DNA from 4 places in the Pseudarthrobacter defluvii genome. Region 3 is predicted to be linked to each of the others. Evidence: predicted binding sites of a transcription regulator. Region 3 holds the regulator's gene; each other region holds the start of a gene.
What was found. The regulator LexA, encoded in region 3, represses DNA repair genes until DNA is damaged. The targets are predictions, from matches to a motif close to TCGAACANNTGTTCGA.
Positions count from the first base shown of each region.

Region 1: a site for LexA is predicted at 4,993-5,008, ahead of JCQ34_RS10250 (DUF6504 family protein). Genes of this name have one in related genera too.
Region 2: a site for LexA is predicted at 5,122-5,137, ahead of JCQ34_RS19060 (shikimate dehydrogenase). Genes of this name have one in related genera too.
Region 4: a site for LexA is predicted at 1,865-1,880, ahead of JCQ34_RS00690 (LexA family protein). Genes of this name have one in related genera too.

Region 1 is NZ_CP066362.1:2,227,529-2,235,103, forward strand. Features, by position in the region: gene thrS (threonine--tRNA ligase) at 1-965, opposite strand, end outside; gene JCQ34_RS10245 (DNA polymerase III subunit alpha) at 1,104-4,595, opposite strand; gene JCQ34_RS10250 (DUF6504 family protein) at 4,607-4,957, opposite strand; gene JCQ34_RS10255 (hypothetical protein) at 5,089-5,478, shown strand; gene JCQ34_RS10260 (chorismate mutase) at 5,503-5,823, opposite strand; gene JCQ34_RS10265 (VOC family protein) at 5,843-6,265, shown strand; gene JCQ34_RS10270 (SOS response-associated peptidase) at 6,291-7,052, opposite strand; gene JCQ34_RS10275 (mycoredoxin) at 7,185-7,442, shown strand; gene JCQ34_RS10280 (lipoate--protein ligase family protein) at 7,481-7,575, opposite strand, start outside.
Region 2 is NZ_CP066362.1:4,101,185-4,108,759, reverse strand. Features, by position in the region: gene JCQ34_RS21080 (hypothetical protein) at 1-188, opposite strand, end outside; gene JCQ34_RS19080 (AEC family transporter) at 484-1,407, shown strand; gene JCQ34_RS19075 (ATP-dependent DNA ligase) at 1,460-2,548, shown strand; gene JCQ34_RS19070 (MFS transporter) at 2,657-3,976, opposite strand; gene JCQ34_RS19065 (IclR family transcriptional regulator) at 4,211-5,074, shown strand; gene JCQ34_RS19060 (shikimate dehydrogenase) at 5,229-6,110, shown strand; gene JCQ34_RS19055 (bifunctional sugar phosphate isomerase/epimerase/4-hydroxyphenylpyruvate dioxygenase family protein) at 6,110-7,575, shown strand, end outside.
Region 3 is NZ_CP066362.1:1,534,976-1,542,550, reverse strand. Features, by position in the region: gene hisH (imidazole glycerol phosphate synthase subunit HisH) at 1-763, opposite strand, end outside; gene hisB (imidazoleglycerol-phosphate dehydratase HisB) at 760-1,386, opposite strand; gene JCQ34_RS07095 (histidinol-phosphate transaminase) at 1,448-2,566, opposite strand; gene JCQ34_RS07090 (LysM peptidoglycan-binding domain-containing protein) at 2,668-3,018, opposite strand; gene lexA (transcriptional repressor LexA) at 3,378-4,115, shown strand; gene JCQ34_RS07080 (ATP-dependent DNA helicase) at 4,227-6,287, opposite strand; gene hflX (GTPase HflX) at 6,280-7,575, opposite strand, start outside.
Region 4 is NZ_CP066362.1:138,777-146,351, forward strand. Features, by position in the region: gene JCQ34_RS00680 (lmo0937 family membrane protein) at 1-13, shown strand, start outside; gene JCQ34_RS00685 (Y-family DNA polymerase) at 97-1,377, opposite strand; gene JCQ34_RS00690 (LexA family protein) at 1,420-1,851, opposite strand; gene JCQ34_RS00695 (hypothetical protein) at 1,989-2,831, shown strand; gene JCQ34_RS00700 (HAD family hydrolase) at 2,947-3,765, shown strand; gene JCQ34_RS00705 (hypothetical protein) at 3,886-4,134, shown strand; gene JCQ34_RS00710 (glycerophosphodiester phosphodiesterase) at 4,184-5,011, shown strand; gene JCQ34_RS00715 (hypothetical protein) at 5,044-5,412, opposite strand; gene JCQ34_RS00720 (DUF6480 family protein) at 5,548-5,784, shown strand; gene JCQ34_RS00725 (EAL domain-containing protein) at 5,845-6,906, opposite strand; gene JCQ34_RS00730 (putative bifunctional diguanylate cyclase/phosphodiesterase) at 7,078-7,575, opposite strand, start outside.

The DNA.
Region 1 (7,575 bases), 690 kb from region 3:
TACAGGTGCCCCTTGGTGATGTGGGGGGTGTAGACGAACTCGTAGCCGGCCTCGACGTGGCGCTGGCGGGAATAGTCCTCCATCTCCTTGCGGATAATGCCGCCCTTGGGGTGGAAGACAGGCAGTCCTGAACCCAGCTCGTCCGGGAAGGAGAACAGGTCCAGTTCGGAGCCCAGCTTGCGGTGGTCGCGGCGTTCGGCCTCGGCAATGCGCTCCTGGTAGGCCTTCAGGGCTTCCTTGGTGGGCCAGGCGGTGCCGTAGATGCGCTGCAGCTGCTGGTTCTTCTGGTTACCCAGCCAGTAGGCCGACGAGGAACGGGTCAGGGCGAAGGCGTTGGAGATGAGTTTGGTGTTGGGCAGGTGCGGGCCACGGCAGAGGTCGCACCAGACGGTGGCGCCTTCCTTGCGTTCCACGTTGTCGTAGATGGTGATGTCGCCGGCACCCACCTCAACGTTCACGCCTTCCCCGGCCTCGGCGGCGTCGTTCTTCTTACCCAGCAGCTCGAGCTTGTAGGGCTCGTTCTTCATCGCTTCGCGGGCCTGGTCCTCGGTGACGACGCGGCGGACGAACTTCTGGTTCTGGTTGACGATCTTCTGCATCATCTTTTCGAGGGTTTTGAGGTCCTCGGGGGTGAACGGCTCGGCAACGTCGAAGTCGAAGTAGAAGCCGTCGGTGATGTAGGGGCCAATGCCGAGCTTGGCGTCGGGGCGCAGCTGCTGCACTGCCTGGGCCATGACGTGGGCGGTGGAGTGGCGCAGGACGTTCAGGCCGTCGGGCGAATCAATGGTGACGCCTTCCACCTCGGCGCCTTCGGGAAGCTCCTGGTCAAGGTCCTTCAGCTCGCCGTTAACGCGGGCCACGACAACGTCGCGGCGCTCAAAGAAGAGTTCCGCACCGGTTGTCCCGGTAGTCACCTTGGTCTCTTCGCCATCGACGAGAAGGGTGATCTGCTGGGCATCTGACACGGGTGTCTCCTATTCAAAGTTGAGGCTTCATAGCTTGTGGCATACGGGGACCACAGCCAGCCACCGTCAATGCTATCGGTTCCTGTGAGGGCCGACCAACGCGCCGCACTGCATGCCCACCCGGCAAAAACTGCAGGCTCACCCGTTAAAACCGGTGATCGCCAGCGTCCTGCTGATGCCATCCAGGGGATGGGCCACGTCCCCGCCGCCCGCCGTCGCGGCCTCAGGGAAGGGCAGTGTCTCCGTCCTGCTGAGGTCCCATGCCATGCTTGCACTCAGGCTGATGCCCCGTGGACCGGTCCTTCGGGTGGTGCCGCGGATCAGCAGCAGGCGGGTGCCGAACAGGAGCGGTCCGGCGCTTTCCTGGGCCTCATGGAAGAAGACCGAATCAACACAGCCTGTGCCGTCGTCGATGCTGATGAAAACTACCCTCCTGCCGCCGCGCATGGGAGGCGTTTGGGTTGCCACGCGCACTCCTGCCACCAGTACTTCTGTGCCGTTGCGCATGCTAAGAAGCTTGTCCGCTGTGGTGACGCCGAGCCTTTCCAGCATGGGGCGGTGGCTTTCCATCAGGTGGGTGCTGACATCTACGGCCATGAGGTCAAGTTCTGCCCTGACGTTTTCCACCAGCGTGGGGGCGGGAAGCCTGGGCTTGATGTTCCTTAGTTCGATGTCGCCCAGGGGAAGGGCCAGCTGCCCCTCCAGCACCTCCACGCCCTTGCGGGTTCCGTTGGCGGTTTGGAGCTGCTGCAGGTGCTGCACCAGGTCCGCGCGGTTGGCCGGACCTCCTGCTTCCCGGTGCAGGGAATCAAAGGCACCTAACTGGGCAAGGCGCCGGATGTTTGGCTTGCTAAGCCGCGAGCGCGCCCGAAGGTCGGCCAGCGAATCATAAGGCTGCCCCGCCACGATCCGCTTCAATTCGGCGGCCGACAGCCCGTAGATCCCGTTCAGGCTGAGCCGGATTCCCAGCTTGCCGGTGTCCTTGCCGGATTCGATCCGCTCCACCCGGTACTCGGCTTTGCTCCTGTTGATGTCCAGGGGAAGGATGGGGATGCCCAGCCGCCGGGCTTCAGCCACCAGAAGCCGTTTGGGGTACATCCCCGGATCGTGCTCCCACAAGCCCGCCAGGAAAGCTTCGGGATGGTGTGTTTTGAGCCAGGCGGACTGGTAGGTGGGAACCGCGAAGGCAGCGCCATGGGCCTTGCAGAAGCCGAAACTGGCAAAGGACTTCAACGTCCCCCATACCTTGTCCACTACCTCGGGGGTGTACCCCCTCACCTTCGCGTGGCGCCGGAAGTATTCCTCCACCTGCGCTTCCCCCGCCTCGTTGCTCAACGCCCTGCGGAACTCGTCGGCCTTGGCCAGCCCGCAACCGGTCATGATGTCGAGGGTTTTCAGGATCTGTTCGTGGAAGACCGTGACCCCATGGGTTTCCTGCAGCACGGGTTTGAGGTCCGGGTGCGGATAAACCTCAGGGGCAAATCCGTGGCGGTGTTCCAGGAAGGGCCGCACCATGTCCGATTTCATCGGCCCGGGGCGGAACAGGGAAATATCGATGATGAGGTCGTTGAATTCCCGGGGCGCCATCTTTCCGATCAGTTCCCGTTGCCCGGGGGATTCAATCTGAAAGCAACCCAGGGTGTGCGTGCTCCTGATCAGTTCATAGGTTGGTTCATCGTCAAGGGGGACGGCGTTGAGGTCGATCCGGCCGTCCCCGGCAATGTAGTCCGGGCCGGTGCCATCGGGTCCCAGTGGGTGCCTGCCCGCTGCCACCACGTCCTTTTTGGTGGGGTGGATGCGTATTATCTCCCGGACGGCGAAAGCCATTGCGCTTTGCATGCGGACACCCAGGACATCGAGTTTGAGCATGCCCATGGGGTCCATGTCGTGTTTATCGAACTGGCTCATGGGCAGGCCAAGCCCGCTTGGCTGGACCGGGGTGCGGTCCAGGAGCGTGGCATCACCCAGGATCACGCCGCAGGGGTGCATGGAGATGTGGCGGGGGAGCCGGTCCAGGCGTTCAGTCAGATCCACCAGCAGGTCCAGCTGCTGGTTGCCATCGGCATCGCGCTGTTCAACCCTGCCGGCAAACTCCCGGAGCTCGGGCTTTTCCTGCAACGCCTCCCGGAACTTCCGGGCCGAAAACCGCCACAGCTGCTTGGCGATCTCCCCCACCTCGCCGTCGTCCATACCCAGCGCCAGCCCGGCGTCGCGCACTGCCCCCCGCGCCCGGTATCCGTTCTGCATGCTCATCAGGGTGACCCGCTCTGACCCGAACCGCTCGAAGATCCGCCGGTAGACGTTGTGGCGTTCAGCGCTTTCGACGTCGATGTCGATGTCCGGAAGGGTGGCGCGGTCGTTGGAAAGGAACCGTTCGAAAATGAGGTCGTGCTGGAGGGGGTTCACATGGCTGACGTCAATCAGGTAGTTGACCAGGCTGGAGGCCCCCGATCCCCTGGCAGCCGCCCTGACCCCCATGTCCTGGATCATCCGGGACACCTCCGCCACCGTGAGGAAGTAGGAGGAAAATCCGAGGTTGTTGATGATGCCCAGTTCATGGTCAAGCCGAAACAGCATGTCCTTCTCTGCCTTGCCGCTGACACCGGGGAACCGCCTGCCGATTCCCGCATGGCAGCGCTGGATGAGTTCGGCGTGCGGATCCTGGTTGATGCCAATGACTGACGCCTCAGGGACAACTGGCTGTTTCCAGCCCATATCGGTGGTGGGGTCGATCCGGCAAAGATCGGCGAGCGCCTCGGTCTGGGCCATCAGCTGCTTGAGGTCCGCGGCACCATAACCTGCAGCGGAAATGATCTCCTTCCCCAGGGCCAGCATCTGCTCCCCGGTTTTAAGCCATCCCTGTCCGGTTGGCTGCAGCAGCGGCTCTCCTGCCAGTTCCGGTAGGGACTTCAAGGTCCTGGCAGAGTCCAGGACGTCGGCAGTTGGGGCTCCATCGGCAGCGCAGTAGCGGACGGCATTGGTGAGGATGGCAGGTACATGGTGCTCCTCGGCGAGCCTGAGCATGCGGACGGCATGGGCCGTGCTGAACGAGGTACCCGGTGCGCTGAGCTGGGAGACGATTTCCGCCACCACTGTTCCAGCGGGCATGGCGTCGATCCATTGCTTGAACAGGGTTCGGGGGCGCAGGTACCGCCGCCCACCCATGGCCCTTCCGACGTCTGAGTCAGGTCCGAGCAGGACGGTCAGCACCGGCTTGAGGGTTTGGGGGTCCAGGGTGCGGGAGGCAAGTTCGGCGCGGGTGACTGCCGCGGGGACCGCTCCCCCGGCCTTCCCCGATGTCCTGGCGTGGGCATCGGATACCAGCCTGCAGAGCGCACGGTAACCGGCACCGTTGTTATTGCCCCTGGCCAGCACCACCACCCGGCCGGCTACCTGCGTGCGGTGATCGCCGTCGTCGTCAAAGACTGCCAGGTCCACCCCCACAATGGGATCGATGCCGGCAGCCATGCAGGCCTTGAGGTGCTTGATGGTGCCATACAGGCCATCCCTGTCGGTGCAGGCAAGGGCAGTAGCCCCGTCCGCGGCGGCTGCCATGGCCAGCTCCTCCGGCCAGGAGACGCCGTAGTGGGCGCTGAATGCTGTGGAAACGTGTAGGTGGGTGAAGCTCATGCTGTTCTGTTTCAGGCAGTTCTGGGGCGTAGCGCGTCATGGATCCGCAGCAGCCGCCATCGGCCGCTGGGGATGTGGCGGGACAGGTCAAGGGTGAGGGTTTCTGCACCGGCAGGATCATTGGGACCCCCGGGGCGGGGTGGATTCCGGCTTGGGATCACCTGGATGCGCCAGATTTCGTGGTCCACCACGCCCTGCCCGCTTCCCAATGGAGCCCTGGCGTCCTCCGCCCACCATTGCCGGCGTTCGTACCACCGGACAGGTTCGGCGCAGACCGTGTAGGACCGGCCTGCCCAGGTGAGGGATTCCGGCTGGCCCGCAGCGGAGCACACCACGTCAACGGACTCGCTGAACATGCCCATGGCGCCTCCCCGGACGGTAAACCTGGAATGGTTATTCGAACATGTATTCGAATACTGCCAGTCTACGCCGCGTCTGCAGCAAAACATAGGCGGGGGTGGACGGAGCGTGCGGCAGGGAGCAGGATGTTGGCATGAGTACCGATGACGCACTCCTAAAGCAGGCAAGCATCAAGGCCCAGGACTCCACCATCCTTGCCACGTTCGATATCGACGGCGCCATTCCGGAATCCGGCGCCTACGTGGTGGGGCTGATGGGAGCCTCGCCGGACTATTCATTCCAGCGGCGGCTGTGCATTGAATTCATGAACGGGGAGGCAATCGCCTGCTACTCGTTCAACCGGGACCAGGGGGTCGAGGAGGATTACGACCTGTCCGGGGTGTCCCATTCGGACAACAGCATTACCGGGAGCTTTCCCCTTTCAGCGCTGGATGGGCTGGGAAAGGGGCACGTCATCTCTGCCTTCAGCGAGGCGGACGGACGGGAGTTCCAGCACGGAGTGCCGGTGGAGGAGGCCCTGTAGCCACCTCCACCAACACTTTAAAGTTCAGCTGTTTTCTTTGTGGATCCGCAGTTCAAGTTCAATGAACGCGGAGATCATGGCCCGGTACGTTGACTCCACGATGTCCGGGTCGATGTCCTTTTTCTCCGCAGCGGAACGGACATGCTCAATGATGCGCTCCACCCGTCCGGGGGCGCGCACCTCGGCGTCATCCCCCTTGAGGGTTCCGGCAATCCTGATCAGCCGTTCGCGGCGGGCAATGAGGGTGACAATCTGCTCATCCACCTCGTCAACGGCAATCCGGACGGCCGCGAGCTGTTCCTTGTCGGCCCGGGCATCCCTGTCGTTTCCTTGAATTGTCGCCATCGTCTGACAGTATCGAAGCATGGAGCCCAGAGTCGACTTTATCTCCCTCGGTGTCCGCAACGTTGCGGATTCGCGCGCCTTCTACATTGACGGCCTTGGCTGGCCGGTCCACCGGGAGGCGGCCGGGGAGGTGCTGTTCATCCAGGTGAACCACGGCCTGGTGCTCTCCCTCTGGGACGCACGCCAGATGCAGGCCGAAGCAGGCACGAATCCGCCGTCCGGTGTCCCCTGCATCACCCTCAGCCATAACGTGGAAAGTCCGGCGGACGTGGACAGGATCATGGAGGAGGCAGCGGCTGCGGGCGCTGCCATCATCGCCGAACCGGTCACCCAGCCCTGGGGCGGCTACACGGGGTACTTCGCCGACCCCGACGGCTTCCGCTGGGAGGTGGCCTACAACCCCACCTGGGCAGTGGACGACGGCGGTACGGTCACCGTGTGAAGGCAGGGCGCCTTGAGCGGGGCTGCTAGAACAGCGCCTCCACCGGGCGGATCAGCTCGGGACCGTTGTTGCGCACATTGCCCACTTCCTTTCCCACGGAATCAACCTGCCAGTCGGCGGCGGCATCCTTGACCCTTGACCGCACCAGGTCCACGAGGCCGGCTGCGTCATCGGCGTGGGGGTCCAGCCAGGCTTCCATGGTGGCCTTGTCCATGGGCAGGGGCACCCTGTCGTGCAGTTCCGTCAGCTTCCCAAAGATGGTGGACTCCGTCCCCGGCGGAGGCGTGTCCGCGGTGAGGATGGATGTGGACAGCAGCCACCGCCCGGGCTCCGCCTCGGGCAGGGACGGGTCCTTCCACCATTCATAGAGGCCGGCGAAAACCAGTCCGTGGTACTGGCCAGGGTGCACGTAATACGGCTGCTTGGACTTCCCGGGGCCCTGCTTCCATTCGTAGTAGCCATCGGCCGGAACTGCACAACGACGTGACTTCGCGGCTTTACGGAACGCCGGTTTCTCCAGCACCGATTCGCTGCGGGCGTTAATCATGCTGGACCCGATTTTCAGGTCCTTCGCCCAGGACGGGACCAGGCCCCAGCGTGCCACGTGCAGTTGCCGTACCTGCCTGAGCCCGGCGTTGTCCTCCTTCAGGCGCTCCAGCACTATGGGGACGGCGTCGGTGGGTGCCACATTCCATGACGGCGGAATGCTCACCTCGTCCTCCAGCTCGGCGTCGAACTCAGCCAGGAGGTCCCCCACGGCACGGGCCATTACGTAGCGTCCACACATGGCACCAGCTTGCCACCGGCCGCCATAAAGTGTCATGCGGCGCCGCCCAGGCACTGCGGCAGCGGGGAATACCGGCGGCCGCGCTACGGTTGAATGTAAGGAAACCTTCCAAGCGACGTATAGGAGCTCCCTGTGGACTTCACTCCCGAATCCGGCACCATCACCATGTTTTCCACCACCTGGTGCGGCTACTGCAACCGGCTGAAGAAGCAGCTCGATGCGCAGGGCATCGGCTACAACGAAATCAACATCGAAGAGGTGGAGGGCACCGCAGAGCTCGTGGAGCAGCTGAACGGCGGCAACCGGACCGTTCCCACCGTCCTCTTCCCGGACGGCACCGCAGCCACCAACCCGTCAGCCGCCGAGGTCAAGAGCCGCCTGGCCGCCTGATAGCCGCGTGCGGCGCTCGCCGCACAATCGTTTGCGGGTCATGCCCCCAGGCTGCTGAACGAGGCAGTTTCCAGGGCGGCGTGGCCCGCATATGTTTCCAGCAGGGCCTGCTCAACAGCTGCCACATCCAGGC
Region 2 (7,575 bases), 1.7 Mb from region 3:
GACGGGGTGCGCAGCTGGGGGAGCACCTCCGCGGCGAAGGCGTCGATGAAGGCTGCCTGTTCCTGCCCCACGAAGTGCAGGAACAGCTCGTCGAAGCCAAGGTCCGCGTATCCGTCCACGCATTCCTCCAGGCGGCGCTGCCTGATGTCCTTGGCTGGCCACGTGTCCCCGCTGATGTGTTCGTTCATGTTCCCGCCGCTGATATGGTCTGAACACATGGCCGCGTCGAAGCCCGCGCGCTCCGCGTGCTGGACGTCCTTGAGCAGCTGGCCGGGGCTGACCTTTTGTGCGAACCGTGGAAGCCGACGGTAACCATCATTAAGCTGTACCGTCCGGCAGGCGCCGTGTCGAGAGGCAGGACAGGCGGCCGGCGGCCCATTCTGTGGACGCTGGTGGCGGAGCGCTCCTTATCCGATAAGTATGAAACTTGTAGTACTGCCTTCCTGCGGTAGTGCATGGCGTAACCGGAAGGAAGTACCCCAAGTGGGCGGTGTGCTCATCGGACTGGCGGTGATCGGCGTCGTCATTGCCGTCGGGTACATCGCCGCGCGCTGCGGGCTGGGGGACGAGCCCACCATTTCCGCATTGACGCGTACCGCCTTCTTCATCACCAATCCGGTGCTGCTCTTCACGGTGGTGCTGAAATCAGACCTGTCGGTTGTCTTTTCCGCCTATGTTCCGCTTGCCATGATCACCGCAGCGGTCACCGCCCTGCTCTACGTTGCCGCCAGCCGCATCTGGTTCCGAAGGCCGGCGGCCGAAACCGCCGTCGGTGCCATGGCCGGGTCCTACGTCAACGCCAACAACATCGGCATCCCCATCACGCTCTATGCCCTGGGGGACGCCACCCCGGTCGCCCCAGTCCTGCTGGTGCAACTGCTCCTGTTCGCCCCGCTGGTCCTGACCCTGCTGGACCTTTCCGAGGCGGGCCGGTTCTCTCCCCGCCTGATGCTGACGCAGCCTTTTCGCAACCCCATGATCATCGCCTCGCTCCTGGGCGTGGTCCTGGCCGCGCTCCACGTGAAGCTGCCGGACCCGGTGATGGCCCCACTGACGCTCCTGGGCGGGGCTGCCGTGCCGGTGGTGCTGCTGGCGTTTGGCATGTCGCTGCGCGGAACCAGGATGCTGCGCAGCGGCGGCCACACGGCGGAAATCCTTACTGCCACGGCACTCAAGTCCGCGGTGATGCCGGCGGTGGCGTTCGTCGTCGGACGCTTCCTGTTCAACCTGGACCACCGCATGCTCCTGGGCGTGGTGCTCATGGCGGCGCTTCCCTCTGCCCAGAACGTCTTCCTGTTCGCCAGCAAGTACGGGCGCGGGGTGACCGTGGCACGGGAAACGATCCTGCTCTCCACCGCGGCTGCCGCACCGGTGCTGGTGCTGATCGTTTGGCTGCTGGCCGCCTGAAACCGGGCGCGCCGCCCTACCCGCGGGGCGCCGGCCGGGCAAGAATGGGCACATGGAACTTCCCGTGATGCCGCCCGTCCCGCCCATGCTCGCCAAGGCCGTCAGCGGCATCGACGGCATTCCAGGCAGCGGGAACCTCAGCTATGAGCCCAAGTGGGACGGCTTCCGGTCCATCATCTTCCGTGACGGCGATGACCTGGAGATCGGCAGTCGCAACGAAAAACCCATGACCCGCTACTTCCCGGAACTCGTTGCCGCGCTCAAGGAAAACCTGCCGCCGCGCTGCGTGGTGGACGGCGAGATCATCCTGGTGGGGGCGTCCGGGGACCGGCTGGACTTCGACACGCTGCAGCAGCGCATCCACCCTGCCGCCAGCCGGGTGAAGATGCTGGCGGAACAGACCCCGGCAAGCTTCGTGGCCTTCGACCTCCTGGCCCGTGACGATGACGACTACACCGGCAGGCCTTTCAGCGAGCGTCGTGCCGCGCTGGAGAAGGCGCTCGCGGCCAGCAAGGCACCCGTCCACCTGACGGCCGCCACCACGGACAAGGACACCGCCGCTCAGTGGTTCGAGCAGTTCGAGGGTGCCGGGCTGGACGGCATCGTGGCCAAGCGGCTGGACGGCCGGTACGAGCCCGACAAGCGGGTGATGTTCAAGGTCAAGCATGAGCGCACCGCTGACTGCGTGGTGGCCGGATACCGGCTGCACAAGAGCGGGCCGGACGCCATCGGTTCCCTGCTGCTGGGCCTGTACAAGGACGACGGCGGCCTGGCCAGCGTGGGCGTGATCGGCGCCTTCCCCATGAAGAAGAGGCAGGAATTGTTCGAACAGCTTCAGCCGTTGGTCACCGACTTCGAAGGCCACCCGTGGGCCTGGGGCAAGCAGGAAGAAGGCGAGCGGACCCCGCGGAACGCCGAAGGCAGCAGGTGGAGCGCCGGGAAGGACCTGTCCTTCGTGCCGCTCCGGCCCGAACTGGTGGTGGAGGTCCGCTACGACCACATGGAGGGCGAACGCTTCCGCCACACGGCCCAGTTCAACCGCTGGCGCCCGGACCGGGACCCGGAATCCTGCACCTATGAGCAGCTCGAGGAGCCGGTGAACTTCGACTTGGCCTCGGTGCTGGAGACCGGACGGGGGTAGCGGCCGCTGCCGGGACTGGCCCAGTTTTAACGGGGGAGAGCCCGCCATTTGGGGGAATGGCGGGCTCTCCGGCCTGAAAACTGGGCCAGTCTGTGCGCGGCGGCGCTCCTACTTCAGGCCGAGCTGCTTGGTGGGGGTCCGGAAGGACTCCTTGGCGGTCAGCGCCGACACCGCGGCGACGGCGCAGATGATGGCGGTGAAGATCGAGATCTGCACCCAGCCGCCGGGCTTGATGCCGCCCATGGCGGCCACGATCGCCGGGGCGAACCCTGCCATCAGGAAGCCCAGCTGGGTGCCGATGGCCAGGCCGGAGAAGCGGACCTTCGTGCTGAACATTTCCGCGTAGAAGGACGGCCACACCGCGTTGGCGGCTGCGTAGCCGCCGGAGAAGTAGCCGATGGCGGCCAGGAACATCAGCGGGACGCTGCCGGACTCCAGGCTGAGCAGGAACACGGGGGTCAGGATCGCGCTGGCAAGTGCACCGTAGATGAAGACCGGCTTGCGGCCGATCTTGTCCGCGAGCATTCCGAAGAGCGGCTGGGTGCCCAGAGCCACGATGTTGGCAGCCACCACCAGCCAGAGGGTGGTGGTGCCGTCAACGCCGGCCACCGTCTTGGCGTAGCTGATGGCCAGGGTGCCGAACACGGTGGAGACGGCGGCGATGAAGGCGCAGCAGATCACGCGGAGGACGTCGCGCCAGTGGCCCTTGAGCAGGTCGGCAACCGGGAGCTTGGCGATTTGCGCGGTCTTGCGGGCCTCTTCGAACGCGGGCGGCTCGTGGAGGGTGCGGCGGATGAGGAACGCCACCACAACCACGGCGGCGCTGAGCCAGAACGGGATGCGCCACCCGATGCCGAACTTGATTTCATCCGGCAGGGCCAGGACGGGAATGAACACCAGGGCCGCGAGGATCTGCCCGCCCTGGGTTCCGGTGAGGGTCCAGGAGGTGAAAAAGGAACGGCGGTTGTCCGGGGCGTGCTCCAGGGTCATGGAGGAAGCGCCGGCCTGCTCGCCGGCGGCGGAGAGGCCCTGGCACAGCCGGGCCAGCACCAGCAGGGCCGGAGCCCACCAGCCAACGGTGCGGAAGTCCGGGAGGCAGCCAATGACAAAGGTGGACGCACCCATGAGCACCAGGGTGAACATCAGGACCTTCTGGCGGCCTACCCGGTCACCGAAGTGGCCCAGGATGATGGCGCCGACGGGGCGTGCCACGTAGGCGAACCCGAAGGTGGCGAAGGACATGATGGCGGCGTTGGCATCGGCACTGGGGAAGAAGACCGTGGGGAAAATCAGGGCGGCGGCGGAGCCAAAGATAAAGAAGTCGTAGTACTCGACGGCGCTGCCGAGGAAGCTGGCGAGGGCGGCCTTCCGGGGCGTCCCGGCCTGCGTGAGGGCACCTGCCCCTGCGGACGGAAGTGTCTTGCTCATGGTGTTCCTTTGGTGTGACGACATTGTCGCGGATGGATCTGGGGGGTCGCAGCCGCCGCTGCCTTGGTGCGGGCGGGGCGCGATGCGGCTGGAGTCCGGAAAAGACCCGGCATAAATAGCCACATGGTGGGAGCTACTTGTGCGATACAGAAACTATGACTGTGAGGGCTGTCACCTGTCAAGAAAAATAATCACTATCTAGAAGTAGCTCTCACATTGTGGCAACATTGAGCTATGAGTGTGAACCAAACCACAGCGGCCAATGAAGAATCCGCTGTCGCAGCCCCCATCGCGGAACCCGTGAACGCCATGCCTCCGGAGGGGAAGGTCGGCGCGCGTCCTGCCGACCGCACGGACATGGTGGGCAAGGCCCTTGGCCTGCTTGTCCTGCTGGGTGACGAACCGCGCGGCGCCACCGCCGCGGACATATCCCGCCGGGCGGAACTTCCCTTCAGCACCACCTACCGCCTGCTCGGCTCCCTGACCCGTGACGGCTTCGTTGACTATGAGCCGGATGGACGCCGCTACCACCTGGGCCTGCGGATCTTCCAGCTGGGCCAGCGGGTCTCCAACCACCACGGCTTCGCCGGGACGGCCATGCCCATCCTCCGCCGGGTCACCGAGCGGACCGGCGAGGCCACCATCCTTAGCGTCCGCGACGGCCTGCACCACCTGACCGTCAGCAAGGTGGACGGGCCGCAGACCTTCCGCGTCACCAGCGACCCCGGCCACCTCGGCTCACTCTCCACCACCGCGGTGGGCAAGGCCCTGGTGGCATTTGCGGAGGACGCGGAACGCGAAAAGCTGCTGGCCGAGCTCCCGCTGGAGGCGCTCACCGGGAAGTCCATCACCGACCGCGACGCCTTCAGGGCTGAAATCGAGCAAGTTCGCGGGCAGGGCTACGCCGTCATGGACGAGGAAAACGAAGCCGGAATGCGCGCAGTGGCCGTACCGCTGCTCAACGACCAGGGGCACGCCTTCGCCTCGTTGGCAACTGCCGTGCCGGTCTTCCGCCTGGGCTTGGACGAGCTGATCGCCCACGTGCCCCTGCTGCAGGAAGCCGCCGCCGAGTTGGCCGCGCGGCTGCCGCAGCGGTAGCAGGACCCGAGATAAGGGCCTGCCCCAAAATCACACTTGTTCGCATCTAGAACATGAGTGCGATAAGTGAACATTTGATGTACCGTAATCCCTATCACCCGCAGCGCGGCAAAGTTCCGCCGCTGCCAGGTGCTGTACCAAAGGAGCTGCACGCATGAGCAATCGAACTGAGTCCTACCTGGTGGGACTGGTCGGTGATGGCGTGATGCCGTCGCTCACGCCGCCCATGCACGAGCGGGAAGGTGACGTGCAGGGCCTGCGCTACCTGTACCGCCCCATCGACCTGCTGGAACTGGGGCTAACCGCCGAATCAGTGGGCAGCATCCTGAACTGTGCCCGCACCCTGGGCTTCAATGGCCTGAACATTACCCATCCCTGCAAGCAGCTGGTCCTGCAGCACCTGGACGAAACAAGCCCCGACGCCCGCCGGCTGGGCGCCGTCAACACGGTGGTTATCCGCGACGGCCGCTTCATCGGCCACAACACGGATTTTTCCGGCTTCGCTGCAGCCCTGGCGTCCGGCCTGCCCGGTGCGAAACTGGACCGCGTGGTGCAGCTGGGTGCCGGCGGCGCAGGATCCGCCGTCGCCTACGCCCTGCTCACCGCCGGCGTGCGCACGCTGGACCTCGTGGACATGGACCCCGCCCGAGCCGCCGCCAGGGCTGCCGAGCTGCAGGGCTTTTTCCCGGACAGCACCATCACGGCACGCACGACGGCGGAGCTGCCGCAGCTGATGCGCCTGGCCGACGGCCTGGTGCACTGCACCCCCGTAGGCATGGCGGCGCATCCCGGCGTCCCGCTGGACCTGGACCTGCTGGAGTCCCGGCACTGGGTGGCGGACATCGTCTACCGCCCCATCGACACCGAACTGGTCCGCGGCGCCCGCGCCAAGGGCTGCGAGGTGCTGGACGGCGGCCGGATGGCCGTGGGCCAGGCCGCCGACGCCTTCCGGATCTTCACCGGGCTCGAGGCAGACCCGGCGCGCATGCGCAGCCACTTCCTGGAGCTCGTGGCCGCCGAGGAGGTGGCCGCCTGATGCGCACCGGAATCGCCACGGTTTGCCTCTCCGGCACCCTGAAGGAAAAGATGCAGGCCTGCGCCATCGCCGGCTTCGACGGCATCGAGATCTTCGAACAGGACCTGGTCACCTCCCCGCTCAGCCCCGAGGACGTGCGGAAGACGGCAGCCGACCTGGGGCTTGGCCTGGACCTGTACCAGCCGTTCCGGGACTTCGACGGCGTCACGCCGGACCTGCTGAAGGCCAACCTGCGCCGCGCAGAGGCCAAGTTCAAGCTTATGGCCCGCCTTGGCATGGACACCATCCTGGTGTGCTCCAACGTTGCCACCGCCACAATTGACGATGACGCTGTCCGGGCCGAACAGCTGGCACAGCTTGCCAGTCTGGCCGGGGACCACGGCGTCAAGGTGGCCTATGAAGCCCTGGCGTGGGGCAAATACGTCAACGACTACGAGCACGCCTACCGGCTGGTGGAGATGGTGGACCACCCCAACCTGGGAACCTGCCTGGACTCCTTCCACATCCTGAGCCGGGACTGGGACACTGCGCCCATCGAGGACATCAACGCGGACAAGATCTTCTTTGTCCAGGTGGCGGACGCCCCAAAGCTCTCCATGGACGTCCTGTCATGGAGCCGCCACTACCGGGTGTTCCCCGGTGAGGGCCAGTTCGAGCTGGCCAAGTTCATGGGCCACGTGGTCCGCGCCGGCTACACCGGACCCGTGTCGCTGGAGGTCTTCAACGACGTCTTCCGCCAGTCGGACGTCGAGCGCACCGCGGTGGATGCCATGCGGTCCCTGATCTGGCTGGAGGAGCAAAGCGCAAAATGGCTGAGCACCTCCGCCGCAGACGCGCCGGGCAACGGAGGCGCCCTCCGTCGTCGTTATCCCATGGAGCTGGCCACGCTGCCCAAGGTGAACGAGCCCGCAGGCTTCAACTTCGCCGAGGTGAAGGCGGACGACACCGCGCAGCTGGAGAAGCTCCTGGGCCAGCTGGGCTTCGCGTTCGAGGGCAGGCACCGGACCAAGGATGTCCAGCTGTGGACCATGGGCCAGGCCCGGGTGATCATCAACGAACAGGCCGCGCAGCACGCCGAGCCGGCCATTGCCGCGTTGGGGTTCGACGTCGATTCCCCCGTGATTGCGTCCGCCCGGGCCCAGCAGCTCAAGGCCCCCGTAGTGGCCCGCAAGGTGCAGGCGGACGAGGAAGTATTCCAAGGCATCTCAGCGCCGGACTCCACTGAGATCTTCCTGTGCCAGGGCAGCCCCGACGGCACGGCGGCATGGACGCATGAGTTCGGCGAAGGGCTGGAACACCCCTCCGCGGGCGCCAGCGCGGTCATTGACCACGTCAACCTCGCACAGCCGTGGCAGCACTTCGACGAGGCAGTCCTCTTCTACACCAGTGCCCTGGCCCTGGAACCCCAGCCCTTTGCCGAGGTGCCCAGCCCCAGCGGCCTGGTGCGCTCGCAGGTCATGCAGAC
Region 3 (7,575 bases):
AGGCGCCACTGCCGGTGTCGGTTGATGCGCCGGGTCCGGGGTCGCCGCCGGCCGGCTTGCGCAGCCCTTCCACCCAGTTGCGCAGGAGACGCGCGCCGGCGTCTCCTGATTTTTCAGGGTGGAACTGGGTGGCGCAGAGGGGGCCATTTTCCACGGCCGCAATGAACGGGGCGCCGTGCTCGGACCAGGTAACCATCGGCGGAGCCATCCGCGGCTGGATGACGTCGAAGTTCCATTCCTGCACGCCGTACGAGTGCACGAAGTAGAAGCGCTCGTTTTCGACGCCGGCAAAGAGTTTGGAACCTTCAGGAACCTTGACGGTGTTCCAGCCCATGTGCGGGACAACTTCCGCGGGAAGGGCTTCCACCTTTCCGGGCCATTCCCCGATGCCTTCGGCTTCGGTGCCATGCTCCACGCCGGCCTCGAACAGGACCTGGAGGCCCACGCAAATGCCCAGCACGGGGCGGCCACCGGCAACGCGCCTGCCGATGAGCCGGATGCCGTCCACGGCCTTGAGTTCGCGCATCACGGTCTCGAAAGCGCCGACGCCGGGCACCACCAGTCCGTCCGCGTTCAGGACGTCCTCCGGCTTGGAGCTCAGGATCACCTCCGCGCCGGCACGTTCCAGTGCGCGCACGGCTGACCGCACGTTCCCGGAACCGTAGTCCAGCACGGTGACGGTCGGCTTACCCTCGGGTGAAGGCAGCTTGCGTGATGCGGAGGGGTCGATGATGGCCCCGTCTTTGAGAACCTGGCCGCTCACAGCGCGCCCTTGGTGGACGGGATGCCCTCAACGCGGGGATCCGGTTCGACGGCGGCGCGCAGGGCACGGGCGAAGGCTTTGAACTGTGCCTCGACGATGTGGTGCGGGTCCCGGCCGGCCAACACGTTCATGTGCAGGCAGATGCCGGCGTGCAGCGTGATGGCTTCGAAGACGTGGCGGGTCAGGGAGCCAGTGAAGTGGCCGCCGATCAGGTGGTACTCCTGGCCCGCCGGCTCGCCGCCGTGGACCAGGTAAGGGCGCCCGGATACATCGACCACTGCGTTGGCAAGCGCTTCGTCCAGCGGCACGGTGGCCTCGCCAAAACGGCGGATTCCCGCTTTGTTGCCCAGGGCAGTGCGCAGGACCTCGCCGAAGGTAATGGCAACGTCCTCCACGGTGTGGTGGACGTCGATGTGCGTGTCACCGGTGGCCTTGACCGTCATGTCGATCAGGGAGTGCTTGCACAGGGCGGTCAGCATGTGGTCGTAGAACGGCACTGAGGTATCGATGTCCGACACCCCGGTTCCGTCGAGGTTGATCTCCACGAGTACGGAGGACTCGCTGGTGGCACGCTCCATGCGGGCGGTCCGGGCCGCGGCCGTATTCGATCCGATTGGACTCATGGTGAAGGGATCCTTAGTGGGAGAAGAAGTGGTTCAAGGCGTCCAGCGCCGCACTACAAGTCTAGGCGGGAAGCGCGGCGTGGCCCGCAAGGATGCGTTCCAGGGACGTGAGGAAGGCTGTGGTCTCCGCCTCAGTGCCTGCGGTGACCCGAAGATGACCGGGAATTCCGACGTCGCGGATCAGGACACCGGCGTCCAGCAGTTCCTGCCAGACCTGGTGGGGGTTTTCCAGGCCGCCGAAGAACACGTAGTTGGAGTCGGAGGCCGCGGGCGTCAGGCCCATCCGGGTCAGTTCCGCCACGATCCGGTCCCGCTGGGCCTTGATGTCCTGGACATCCGCCATCAGCGCCTCGCGGTGTTCGAGGGCGGCAAGCGCGGTGGCCTGCGTGATGGCTGAGAGGTGGTAGGGCAGGCGCACCAGCCGCAGGGCGTCGGTGACTTCCGGCGCGGCAGCCATGTAGCCAAGGCGGGCGCCTGCCAGGGCGAACGCCTTGCTCATGGTGCGGGACACGATGAGCCGCTCCCGGCCGGGAAGCAGGGTCAGCGCGCTGGGCGTGCCGTCGTGCGCGAACTCATGGTAGGCCTCGTCCACGATGACAATGGCCTGGCTGTCCTCCCCGGCCTCGTAGACAGCCTCCACGACATCCAGGCCGAGCCCGGTCCCGGTGGGATTGTTGGGCGAGCAGAGGAACACGATGTTCGGTTGCAGTTCCTTGACCTGGCGCGCGGCTGACTCTGCGCTCAGGTCGTATCCTTCGGCGCGCTCTCCGGTGATGTACTGCGTGTCGGTCCCGCTGGCCAGCAGGGGGTACATGGAGTACGTGGGAGGGAAGCCCAAGGCTGTGCGTCCGGGGCCGCCGAAGGCCTGGAGGATCTGCTGCAGGACCTCGTTGGAGCCGTTGGCTGCCCATAGGTTGGTCTCGTCGAGGCCATGCCCGAGGTACTCCGCCAGGGCTTTCCGAAGTTCGGTGAACTCCCGGTCCGGGTAGCGGTTCAGGCCTGCGGCCGCTTCAGTTACGGCGGCGCTGATGGCTGCCCGCACGTCGGCGGGGACACCATGGGTGTTTTCATTGACGTTCAGAAGGATGGGGACGTCCAGTTGGGGCGCCCCGTAAGGGGTGAGCCCGCGAAGGTTGCTGCGAAGGGGAAGCCGGTTCAGACGCTCTAGCTGGTCGTTCACCTGAACAGTTTAGTTGCCGCGGCAACGACCGGAAAATGTGACGGGTCTTGTTCGCCCTCGGCGTGTGCCTCGACAGCCTGGCGCCGGGCGGAGAGCGAGCTTCAGTGTGTTGGGACGAACAGCTGCTGCCCCGGCAGGACGGATCCGGCGCTGAGGTTGTTGAGCTGAACGATATCCGCGACCACGTCGCGGGCATCGCGGTCCGGATCAACCGCACCGGCGATGGTCCACAGCGACTGGCCCGGCTGCACCGTTACGGTGACCGTGGGTGTCACCGCCAGGTCCGCCGCGGAGTCGGAGGCCTTGGCCGGCGAGTTGAAGAACCCCGACAGCGACAGCAGGAGAACCGCGAGGAGTACCAGCGGAACTCCGATCAGGACGATCCGTCCCCGCCGGGTGAGCCGAAGGGGCGCGGGTGAAGCTGAAACCTGGTGACGAGATGAAGCTGACATGAACTGAGCCCTCCTGGACCTGCCGTGCTGCCCGGGTGTCCACCCGCGGCTGCCCCGACCATTCAGACCGCGGTCCGGAACTTCCTCCGGCCACGTTTTCGAATAGGGCATGCGCTGGTTAGAACACATGTTCGACCTTTGCTTGTTAAGTTTTAGCACTTATCAACGAACAATGTCGAGACTCGCTAGAACAAATGTTTGAAAAAGCAATGCGGCTGGCCTAGCTTTGAAACCAAAGAACAACCACCCCTGAAGTTGAACAGCAGGGTCTGACAATGACAGTGGGAGTCCTTCCGGCGGTGCATGCAGACCAGCACCGGGGTGGAAGATCCGGCGGCAAGCGAAAGGCATTGGCGAATATGGCAGCAGCAGCCGCCGGGGGCAGGACCGCCCCGCAAAGCAAGAGGACTGCCAAGGGCCTGACCCCCCGGCAAAAGAAGATTCTCGAAACCATCCAGCGCTCGGTCAATGAGAACGGGTATCCGCCCTCCATGCGCGAAATCGGCGATACCGTGGGGCTGGCAAGCCTGTCCAGCGTGACGCACCAGCTCTCCCAGCTGGAGAAACTGGGTTACCTGCGCCGCGATCCCAAACGGCCGCGCGCCATGGAAGTGCTGATGCCCCTCACGCTGGACGGCGGTTCCGGCAAGGCAGCAGGCAACTCTCCTGCACCGCAGCCAGCCGGTGCGGGTGCATCGGTCACCGAACTGCCCACCGCGCTCGATACCGCAATGGTTCCGCTTGTGGGCCGGATTGCTGCCGGCGGTCCCATCCTGGCCGAACAGCTGGTCGAGGATGTCATGCCGCTCCCCCGCCAGCTCGTGGGCCAGGGCGAACTCTTCATGCTGCGGGTGGCCGGCGATTCCATGGTGGACGCCGCCATTTGCGACGGCGACTGGGTGGTGGTCCGGCGCCAGGCCGACGCCGCCAACGGGGATATCGTTGCTGCGCTGCTCGACGACGAAGCAACGGTCAAAACTTTCCGCCAGCGCGACGGCCACACCTGGCTGCTCCCCCAGAACACACAGTACGAACCCATCCTGGGCGACCACGCCACCATCATGGGCAAAGTCGTCTCGGTCCTGCGTTCGCTCTAGCGCGTTGCCCCCGGCGCGTACTGGCCGGCCCAAACCCACATCCGAAAAGTGCCTTAATCTGCCCCAGGTCCGCCCCTGTTTTACCGCGGCGGGCCTGGGGCACTTCCGGGTCTATCGGAGCGCGTCCGCGCCCAGCCTGGTGAGGGCTGCCAGCGCCTTGCTGCGGTCAGTGGTGGCCCAGAACGGAGGCAGGGCGCCCCGCAGGAATCCGGCGTAGCGCTCGGTAGCCAGCCGCGAGTCGAGTACGGCCACCACACCTTTGTCTCCCGTTGACCTGATCAGCCGCCCGGCACCCTGGGCCAGCCGGATCGCGGCGTGGGTGGCTGAAACGGACATGAAACCATTGCCGCCCGCCTGCGCCACGGCACGCGACCGCGCCGTCATCAGCGGATCGTCGGGTCGCGGGAACGGGATCCGGTCAATCACCACCAGCCGGCAGGAACCGCCCGGGACGTCGACTCCCTGCCACAGGGACATGGTTCCGAAAAGGCAGGTGTCCGGTTCATCGGCGAACTGCTTAACCAGGGCAGTCATGGTCGATTCCCCTTGGCAGAGGACGGTCATGTCCAGCTTGGGCCGGAGGGCGTCGGCAGCTTCCTCGGCCGCGCGGCGTGAGGAGAACAGGCACAGGGCTCCCCCGCCGGACGCCTTGATCAGTGCTTCCAGTTCCTCCAGCGCCTCCGGGGACACGCCGCGGCCGGGCTTGGGCAGGTGTCCGGCGACGTAGAGGATGCCCTGCTTGGGGTAGTCGAAGGGTGAGCCGACGTCCACGCCGGTCCAGCTGGGAGCGCCGTCGCCGAGAAGGCCCAGCCCTCCTGCAGCGGGTTCGAAAGCGGAACCGATGGCCAAGGTGGCGGAAGTCAGCACCACCGTATGGTCGGCAAAGAGCCCTTCCCGCAGCCGCCCGGCGACGGACAGCGGGGCAATGTTGATCAGCACCGGTGCATTCTCATCCGGCTGCGAGTAGCCCTGGCCGGGGTCGAAGGTGCTGGCGCGGGAGAACCACACCACTTCCCGGTTCTCCCGGGCGGCTACCAGACGCTCGCATAGTTCCAGGATGAGCATGAGGCGGGACCTGGCCAGCTGCCGGCCGCCGTCGGCCGTGGTGTTGCTGTCCCCCTTGGAATCGGACAGTGCAGCCCGGCAGGCCTCACGCAGCTGGTCCACACAGTCCAGCTGTTCATCGTTCAGGCCATTGGGAAGCAAGCCATTCGGTGCGCCGGCGAGGGCCAGCTCAAGGTTGGCGGCGGCGGCGTTGAGGGCATCAACGGTGATGGCGGTGTGTTTCCGTGCACCGGCAGCGGCGGCGTGCACCATCGCGACGGACAGTTGCCCCGACACGGCTCCGGTGACCCGGTCCTGGAGTTCGTGCGCTTCGTCCACCACCACGACGTCGTATTCAGGCAGGACGGCAAGTCCTTCGAAGGCGCTGACGGCGAGCATGGCGTGGTTGGTCACCACGACGTCCGCTTCGGCAGCGTCCTGCCGGGCGAGTTCGCTGAAGCACTCTGCAGCCATGGGGCATTTCTGGGCGCCCAGGCACTCCATGGACGTTACGGAGACCTGCCGCCAGGCGCGGTCGGTCACGCCCGGGAGCAATTCGTCCCGGTCCCCTGTAGCCGTTTTCTCCGCCCACTCGCGGAGCCGGACCACTTCCTTCCCAAGCTGCGAGGAGGGTCCGCCCACGGACGCAGCAAAGTGCGGCACGCTGGTGTCCTCGCCAAGCGAGAAGAGCTGCCCTTCGGAGGGCTCCTCGGAGGGAAAACCGCCTTCGAGCTTGTGGCGGCAGACGTAGTTGGAACGGCCTTTGACCAAGGCGACCTTGACCGGACGTTCCAGTGCCGGGGTGATGTTCTTCAGGAGCCGGGGCAGGTCCCTGCCCACGATCTGGGTCTGCAGGGCAAGCGTGGCCGTGGAGACCAGCGCAGGCTTGTTGCTTTCCAGGGCATGGGCGATCAGCGGCACGAGGTAGGCAAGCGATTTGCCGGTGCCGGTGCCCGCCTGGACCAGCAGGTGGTTGCCCGTTTCGATGGCGCGGGCCACCTGCAGGGCCATTTCGTGCTGTCCAGTGCGGCTTTGTCCACCCATGCCTGCGACGGCCCGGTCGAGCAGTTCGATGACGAACTGCTCGCCGGCCGTCTGCGCGGCTTCGTCCGCCGCGGTGTCAGTCATTGACGGTGAAGGGTTCCAGTTCGGACGCCAGGCCCTCCCGGACCATGACGGCAGCCCTGGTGCCGGCCTCCACGTGGTCCATGCTGAGGATCTCGGCGTCGGACTCGTGAAGCTTGCTGATCAGGTCGCCGCGGTCGTACGGGATGAGCAGCTGCATCTTCACCGACGGCCGGGGAATGGATTCGCTGATGACTTTCAGCAGTTCCGGGATCCCTTCGCCCGTGCGGGCTGAGACCACCACATGGCGCGGTTCGCGCTGCCTCAGCCGCTCCACCACGAAGGGGTCGGCGGCGTCAGCCTTGTTCAGCACGATGATCTCCGGCACCTTCCGGGCGTCGACTTCGCTGAAGACCTTCCGGACGGCAGCAATCTGGCCTTCCGGATCGGGGTGCGAGACGTCCACCACGTGCAGGATCAGGTCCGCGTCCGCCACTTCCTCGAGCGTGGAGCGGAAAGCCTCCACCAGCTGGGTTGGCAGCGAACGGACGAATCCCACGGTATCGGCCAGGGTGTAGCCCAGGCCGTCGGCGGTTTCCGCCTTGCGGACCGTGGGATCCAGCGTGGCAAACAGCGCGTTCTCCACGAGGACCCCGGCGTCGGTGAGGCGGTTGAGCAGGGAGGACTTGCCGGCGTTGGTGTATCCGGCGATGGCCACGGAGGGCACTTCATTACGACGGCGGTTGGCCCGCTTGGTTTCGCGCGCGGGCTTCATCGCGGCGATTTCACGCCGCAGCTTGGCCATGCGGGTACGGATGCGGCGCCGGTCCAGTTCGATCTTGGTTTCACCGGGGCCACGGGAGCCCATGCCGGCGGCGGCGCCACCGACCTGGCCACCGGCCTGGCGGGACATCGACTCACCCCAGCCGCGCAGGCGCGGAAGCAGGTATTCCAGCTGGGCGAGTTCCACCTGCGCCTTGCCCTCGCGGCTCTTGGCGTGCTGGGCGAAGATATCCAGGATCAGGGCAGTCCGGTCGATGACCTTGACCTTGACGATGTCTTCAAGAGCACGCCGCTGCGAAGGTGCCAGTTCGGCGTCCACCACCACGGTATCCGCTCCCGTGGACATCACGATGTCCTTGAGTTCCTGTGCCTTGCCCGAGCCCAGGAAGGTTCCGGGGTCCGGCTTGTCGCGGCGCTGCACCAGCCCGTCGAGGACTTCCGAACCCGCGGTCTCGGCGAGGGCGGCCAGCTCACGCAGCGAGTTTTCGGCGTCGGCAAGGGTTCCCTCGGACCAGAGACCGGCAAGGACCACCCGCTCAAGGCGCAGCTGGCGGTATTCGACTTCGGT
Region 4 (7,575 bases), 1.4 Mb from region 3:
GCGGCGCGTCTAGGCAGGAAACGTCCAGACAAAACCGCCCAGGCAGTAACGAGGTCCCGCCGCCGGCAATGCGCCGGCGGCGGGACCTGCTCCGTTTCAGGCCGCTTTGACCAGGGGGAGTTCGTCCCAGTGCGTGGTGTACCGGGGCGAGCGCATGTCCCGTTTCATGGTCCAGTCCAATCCGGACCTGATGCCCGCATGCCCCAACCCGATGGAGCCCCGCCCGAAGCGACGGCCCACGTCCTCAAGCAGGGGCCCGATGCCGCGTTCCTCATGCCGGTTTTCGAACGGCTCCAGCGGCGGCTGGTTTCCCGTAGGCCGCAGGTCTGTGAGCATAAGACCCGCCTTGGCATACTTCAGCCCTTCGCGGATGTGGGGCAACAGGGCGTGCGCGGCCTTGGTGAGCAGCAGCGGATCCGCCGTGGGCATGGGCAACGAGACGCACACAGAGGGATAAGCCTGTTCGTTGACCCTGAATGGGGAAGTGGCAGCGAACGCCGTCAGGACCTTCGCCTGCAGCCCGTGCTTTGAGAGCCTGGCACTCGCCTGCTGACCGTAGATGCTGAGGACCTCACGGAGGCCGGCGGCAGTGGCTACAGGCGTGGCGAAGGAGCGGGAGAAGATCAACTGGTCGCGTCCAATCCGTTCCTCCTCCATGGGGATGCACGGTGTGCCGCGCAGTTCCAGGACGGTGCGCATCAGCACCACGGAGAATTTGTCCCGGATCATCACGGGATCCGCCCGGATCAGGTCCAGGACGGTGAAAATCCCCAAAACGTTCAACCGCTTGCTGAGCCGCCCGGCGATGCCCCAGACCTCATCCACCGGCAAACGGCCCATCAAACCCTCCCGCACGTCAGCCGGAACCGACTCCCACAGGCAGACCCCGCCAAAAGCGGGATTGTTCTTGGCCCATTTATTGCAGAGTTTTGCCAGGGTCTTGGTGGGCGCAATGCCCACACAAACGGGAACCCCCACGTTCCGCCGGACTGCCTCTTTTATCCTCCGGCCAAGGGACAGCAGCTCATCCGGGGCGCCCTTGACGCCCAGGAACGCCTCGTCGATGCTGTAAACCTCCAGCCAGGCCGAGTACCTGCCCAACAGCTCCATCACACGGGCGCTGATGTCCCCATACAGCTCGTAGTTGCTGGACTTTGCCACCAGGCCCCATTCCTTGGCCCGCGGCGCGAGCTTGAACCAGGGTTCACCGGTGTTTATGCCCAGGGCTTTCGCCTCGGGGGAACGGGTTACCGCGCAGCCGTCGTTGTTGGACAGCACCACCAGCGGGCGCCCTTCAAGGGAGGGGTCGAACGCGCGCTCGGCTGAGGCATAAAAACAGTTGACGTCCACGTGCGCGATCTGCGGCATCTGCGGCATGACGGCAGGCTTGGCCACGGCAATTCTCACCCCTTGCGCAGCTCAGACATGGTGCAGGCACCTGGTTGCAACACCCCAGATGGTCAGCTCGGACAGGGCGGGGACGTGGATGTCCTGGTACTTGGGGTTCTCCGCCTGGAGCACCACTCCGGTGCGGGTGATGCGGAGGCGCTTGACCGTCAGTTCCCCGTCCAGCACCGCGATCACCACGGATCCGTCCCTGGGTTCCAGGGCGCGGTTCACGATCAGTTCGTCACCGTCGCTGATGCCCGCTCCCTCCATGGAGTCCCCGGTCACCCGGACCACGAAGGTGCTGGTGATGTCCTTGATCAGGTGCGCATTCAGGTCGATCCTGCCGTCGAAGTAGTCCTGTGCGGGCGACGGAAACCCGGCCGCCACCGCCACCGGCGAGATCAGCACCGAGAACAACGAGGCACCCGCATCTATCACGCGGGGACCGATAACAACGCCCACAACACACCTTTATTCGAAAATATGTTCGATAGTTTCAGTGTAGCCCCGGAGGCTGACAACGGACACTCCTCAAGGCTGGGGCGCCGAGGGGCTAGGCTGGGAGCACCGTCGGCTCTGGGGGGGAAACGATGCGGTTCTTGAGGTTTTGGTTCGTTCCGGCAGTGATGCTCGCCGCGCTCACGGGCTGCGAGTACAGCGGGCCGCCGGAGGGGCAACCGGCGAAGCCGTCAGCCACGGCGGCAACGGCACCTCAGGAGGTGGCCACCGGCCACGCGGAGGATCCGCGCCCGGCAGAGGTGCAGGCCATGCAGGAATGGTCGCGCCGGCAGCTACAGCTCGAGCTGCCAGGCCAGTTCGCCGGGGCCACCATGTCAAGCACCACAGTCAGTTACGGCTTTGCGGCGGCAAAACCCGGCCATTACGACGTTCACTTCACCTGCCAGGGTCCAACGGAGACGGAGCTGTCGCTCGCCACCCAGGCCGGCGGCGAGGTCCTCGTGCCCGTCCAGGTCCCCTGCGACGGTGCCGTCTTCAAAGCCCAGGTGACGCTTTCCATCCTGGGAGTGGAGTTCCTCATGAGCCCTGCGGACGGCGCCAACGGCCGCTACGCCTTCCGGCTGGTGCCAGCCTCCCCAGCGCTTACCGCCACTGTGCTGCAGGGAACGGGCGGACTGAAGGCGGTGGTCAATACCGGCCAGGCATCCGCTCCCGGACCTGCGGCGGAGCTCAAAGGCACGCTGGACAGGGACGGGGCAGGGTGCGTCATCCTGCAGGCGGAGGGCGGGGACGATTACACGCTGATCTTCCCCGCAGGAACCAGCCTCAGCGGCGGGACACTCGTCCTGCCCGCCGGCCCCCGGATTACCGCTGGCGACCCGTTAGTCCTCACCGGCAACCGGGTACCCGCCGATGAAGGGCTGAGCATGTGCCTGAATTACGCCCGGCTATATTCCGTGGAATCGGCTGCGATCATCCGCTGATGGAAAGGGCAGATCCGCGTCCAGCAGGCGCGGGAGTTCTTCCCCAGCAGGTACGACGGCGGCCTGCCGCCTTCCAGCGAACGCCAGCTGCCCAACGCCCACGTAGACTTGCAGGATGCGGCTGGTAGCAAGCGATATCGACGGAACGATCCTCGGGCACGACGGCAAAATCAGCCCCCGCACCGTCCGCGCCTTCCACGCCTGCCGGGACGCCGGCGTCGAACTCGTCTTTGTCACCGGCCGCCCACCCCGGTGGCTGCACCCCCTCGAAGAGCAGCTGGGCCACACTGGTCGCGTGATCTGCTCCAACGGCGCGGTGGTGTGGGATCTCGAGGCGGACCGCTTGGTCTCTGCCCGCGCCCTGGCCATCAACACCGTCATGGAAGTGCGGAGCATTATCAAAGAACTTCGCCCGGCGGCGCTGTTCGCCGCGGAGACGCTCACCGGCTTCCACCTGGAACCGGGCTTCATCGAGAACGAATCCAGCGAGTTGCTCGCCGAATTCACCCCCGCGCCGCTGAAGGACACGCTCACCCGCGACGACTCCGTGGTGAAATTCCTCGCCATCGTCCGCGACGGCACGCCTGACGACTTCCTCGCCGAGGTGGCTCCCGCCGTCGGGCACCTGGCCGCCGCCACCCACTCCTCGCCCGGCGTCGCGATGCTGGAACTGTCCCTTCCCGGCGTCAACAAGGCTGTCACCCTGGCAGAGTATGCGTCCGCCCTGGGCATTGAGGCGGCCGACGTGGTGGCTTTCGGGGACATGCCCAACGATATCGAGATGCTCCGCTGGGCCGGACACGGCTATGCGATGGCCAGCGGCCACCCGGAGGCCATCCGCGCGGCAGGGCAGCAGGCGCCGCATTTTGACGACGACGGCGTGGCCCAGGTTTTGGAGGCCCGGCTCGCTTCCCTGGGCGTCCAGTTTTCCTGAAACTACCCTGCCGGCTCCGGCGGCACCGTTTTCCCAGCCTGCGCTCACCTGGCGTTTACCTTCCCGCCGTAGCGTGAAGCGTGGAGAGCAGGCACCTCCGCCGGCTCAAAGGGGGTAACGATGGCAAGAAGCACCAAGCAGCACGCAGCCGATGGGCCGCTCCGCGCAGCAACACCGGCCCCGCACTGGAAGCAGCTGCGCCAAGGCGACCGCGTCCGGGTCCTCTTTTCACCCGGCTTTGAGTCAAGCGGCGTGGTGGACACCATCACGCCGGACCACACGGCGGTTTGGGTCCACCTCGACGGCGGCCGCGGGCGCACCCTGCTGCATTGCAGCGACGGCGTGGACATCCTTCCGTGCACCGACTGAACTGCAGCAGCGCTGACTGAAGGCCTCGCGCCTCGGGTACGCTCGCAGTGTGACCCTGCCCTTCTTCGAGCACCCGGACGACGCCGGGCGGCAGCTGCCCATCGCCATGGCCCACCGCGGGTTCTCCGCCGATGGGCTGGAAAACTCGATGGCCGCGTTCCGCGCCGGCGTCGAACTTGGCTTCCGCTACCTTGAAACGGACGTCCACACAACGTCCGACGGCGTGCTGCTGCTGTTCCACGACGAAACCCTGGACCGGGTGACGGACGGCAACGGCCGGGTGGCGGAACTGCCCGCGGCGGAGGTGGCAAAGGCCCGGATCAACGGCCGCGTGCCCATTCCCACCTTCGACGAATTGGTCGCCGAGCTTCCCGGTGCCCGGCTCAACCTGGACGTCAAGGACTGGGGCTCGGTCCGCAGCACCGCGGCCGCCATCGAGCGGAACCAGGTGCACCACCGGGTGCTGGTCACCAGTTTTTCGGACCGCCGGCGGCGGGCGGTACTGAAGCTGCTCAGCCAACCGGTGGCTTCGTCCGCCGGAGTGGCCTCGAACGCCCTCTTCACGCTGCTGGGCCCGGTACTGCCACGCCCGGTGTTCCGGCGGCTCATGGGCCGGGTCCTCCGTGACGTGCACGCACTACAGGTACCCGTCCGGTATGGGCGGATACCTGTAGTCACTGCCGGCTTCATCCGGCGCGCCCATCAACTGAACCTGGTGGTGCACGTATGGACCATCAATGAAGAGGCCGAAATGCGCCGGCTCCTCCACCTTGGCGTGGACGGGATTGTCACGGACCGGGCGGACCTGCTCCGCGACGTGCTGCGGGCCCGCGGCCAGTGGCGGGATGCGCCGGGGACCAACGACCCGACCGGCTGAACCCCGCCCGGCTTACTGAACCTGTCGAGGGACTAGCCGCGGTCCGTTTCGGTGGGCGCCGTCGCATCGCCGGCCAGGCCGCCGTCGTCCATCTCCTCGTTCTGCTTCCGGTCGTGCCGTGCCATGTCGCTGTGTGCCCTGTCGTTGTCCGTCCCGTCGACGTCCCCGCCCAGCGGGCTGTTGGACACCGGAGCCGGCGCTGCCCCTGTTTTGAGGCCGGGGGCCTTCTGCTTCTCCGCCTCCATCGCGTTTGACCCTTCGCTTAGGGACGAGTGCACTTCAACGTCGTCATTGGGGTCTGCCGGGTTCGGAACATCCGTCTTTTCCGTCGGCTTGGATGTCCCGGCCAGGTCCTCCATGGCGTTCTCCGCTGCCTTGCCGATGCTGTCGCCAATTCCCATCTGACTGCTCCTTCCGACATCGCGTGCCGGCGCCCCAGCGGCGTACCGGCCCTTCTCCTCCAGAATTATCAGCATGCTTACAATTAGTCCAGTGCTGGGGAATTGAACCGCAGCCGGAGAGGAAGGAAAGGCAGCATGAGCACTTACCATCCGGAAAATGACCCCGCGAACCCCGACCGTCCAGGGAAGGACGATGTTGGCGCCGCCCAGCCCCACCTCGCTGAGCAGCGCAGCAAAGAGTCCGGCGGCTCGCCGAACCCCGACCCCGCAGAGGGCAATGTCACCGGCCTGGAACCAGGCGGGGGAGTACCTCCCGGAGAGACGCCGCCCGCCGAGGACCAGATGAGCAGGGACCAGGGCCACTCCGAATAGTGCCTGGTGTCCAGCTGCCGGCGGGCCTGCGGTCTGCCGGCAGCTGGCCCACGGCCAGCGTTAGGAGGTCGCCTTGCCCTGGCTTTTCCGCGGCTTGCTGGGGCCGGCCAGGTGGCGCTCCAGGCCGTCCATGTCCAGGCGCGTGTTCCATTTGGCCCAGTCCTCAGGCCGGACGGACGGCCGGCCCAACAGGTAGCCTTGGCCGGCGCTGATGCCAAGTTCGCTGAGGGCCTTCAGTTCGCCCACGGTCTCGATGCCTTCCGCCACCAGGGTCACGCCGATCTGGGCGGTGAAGTCCACCAGGCAGGACGCGAGGGCGTGCTGCAGCCCGTCCTTGTCCACATCGGCGATGACATTGCGGCCCACCTTGAGGAAATCGGGCCGCAGATGGATCATGCGGCTGAGCGCCCCCGCGCCGCTGTGGGTGTCGTCGACCGCGACCCGGAGCCCCTTTTCACGCAGCGGATTAATCGCGGAAATGAACTGCAGGTATTCCTCTTCCGGGATATCCGCGGTCAATTCGAGCACCACCCGGTCGATGGGAAGCTCGATGTGGTCGAACAGTTCCGGCAGCCGCGGGTCCATGCAGGAAGTGGGCGAAATGTTCAACGAAACGTAAAGGTTTTCCGGCAGGTTTCGCGCCGCCGCAGCAGCGGACCCGAGCGCGGAAAACTCAAGGTTTGCCCCCAAGCCCACGGCGGCTGCCTCGGCGAACCACAATTCAGCGGCGGCACCGTCGTCGCTGACGAAGCGGGAGAGCGCCTCCGCGCCCACCACGGTTTTTCCTTCGAGCCCATAGATGGGCTGGAAAGCGGTCATCAGCATCTTGTTCTCGAGCAGGGCGCTGATCCGGGACATGCTGCGGATGGCGTCTAACTGCTCAGCGAACTGTGGCGGCAGGGCGGGCGGCGTAAGGCGCATCTCCCTGGCCGTTTCCAACGTCTCGACCGTATTGGCATCGCTCTGCCGGGTCTCGAGCAGGTACTCCAGCAACGCCCGCTCGGGCACGCCGGGATTCTCGTCGAGGCTTGTGCTCAAGCGCTGCCGGATGGCGGCTCCTGCAGGATCCGTATCCGCCAGGACAGCGGCGATAATTCCCCATGCCTGTACCCGAACCGACATTAGCAACGCCCCCAGTTGACGAAGTAATGACCCGATGGCCCAATTATGTTCAAATTTCCAAACGCCTTATAAAAGTACGATGCTGAAAGACCCTGAAACCTGCGGCGAAGAAGAACCGGACACCGCACGCTGATCGTATAACGGCGGCTCCAAAAGCGCAGTAGTTTCGCGCTATTGGTTAGCGCTTTCCTGCTGGTCAGCAAGCAGTTCCGGTATTTGCTCCGGCGGGACGGGGCGGCTGAAGTAGTAGCCTTGGGCGCTGCGGCAGCCCAGATCACGCAGGATCTGCGCCTGCTCCGCCGTCTCAACGCCTTCCCAGACCGCTTCCAGCCCGCATGCCCGGACCAACTGCAGCACCGCTGCCACCAGGGCCGGCTGGCTGGGGTCGCTCTCAAGGCCGGTGATCAGCGACCTGTCCACCTTGACCCGGTCCACCGGGAGGCGGCGGAGGTAGCTGATGGAGGAGTAGCCGGTGCCGAAGTCGTCGATTTCGATGCCCACGCCCAGGCCGCGGAGACCACCCAGTGAATACCGGTCCAACTCGTTGCCTTTGACGATGGCCACTTCCGTCAGTTCCAGGACCACCTGCTCCGGCTTGACCCCTGTTTCCTGGAGGGTGTTCCGCACGTCCTCAATGAACTGCAGGCTCTGCAGGTCCGTGGCGGAAAT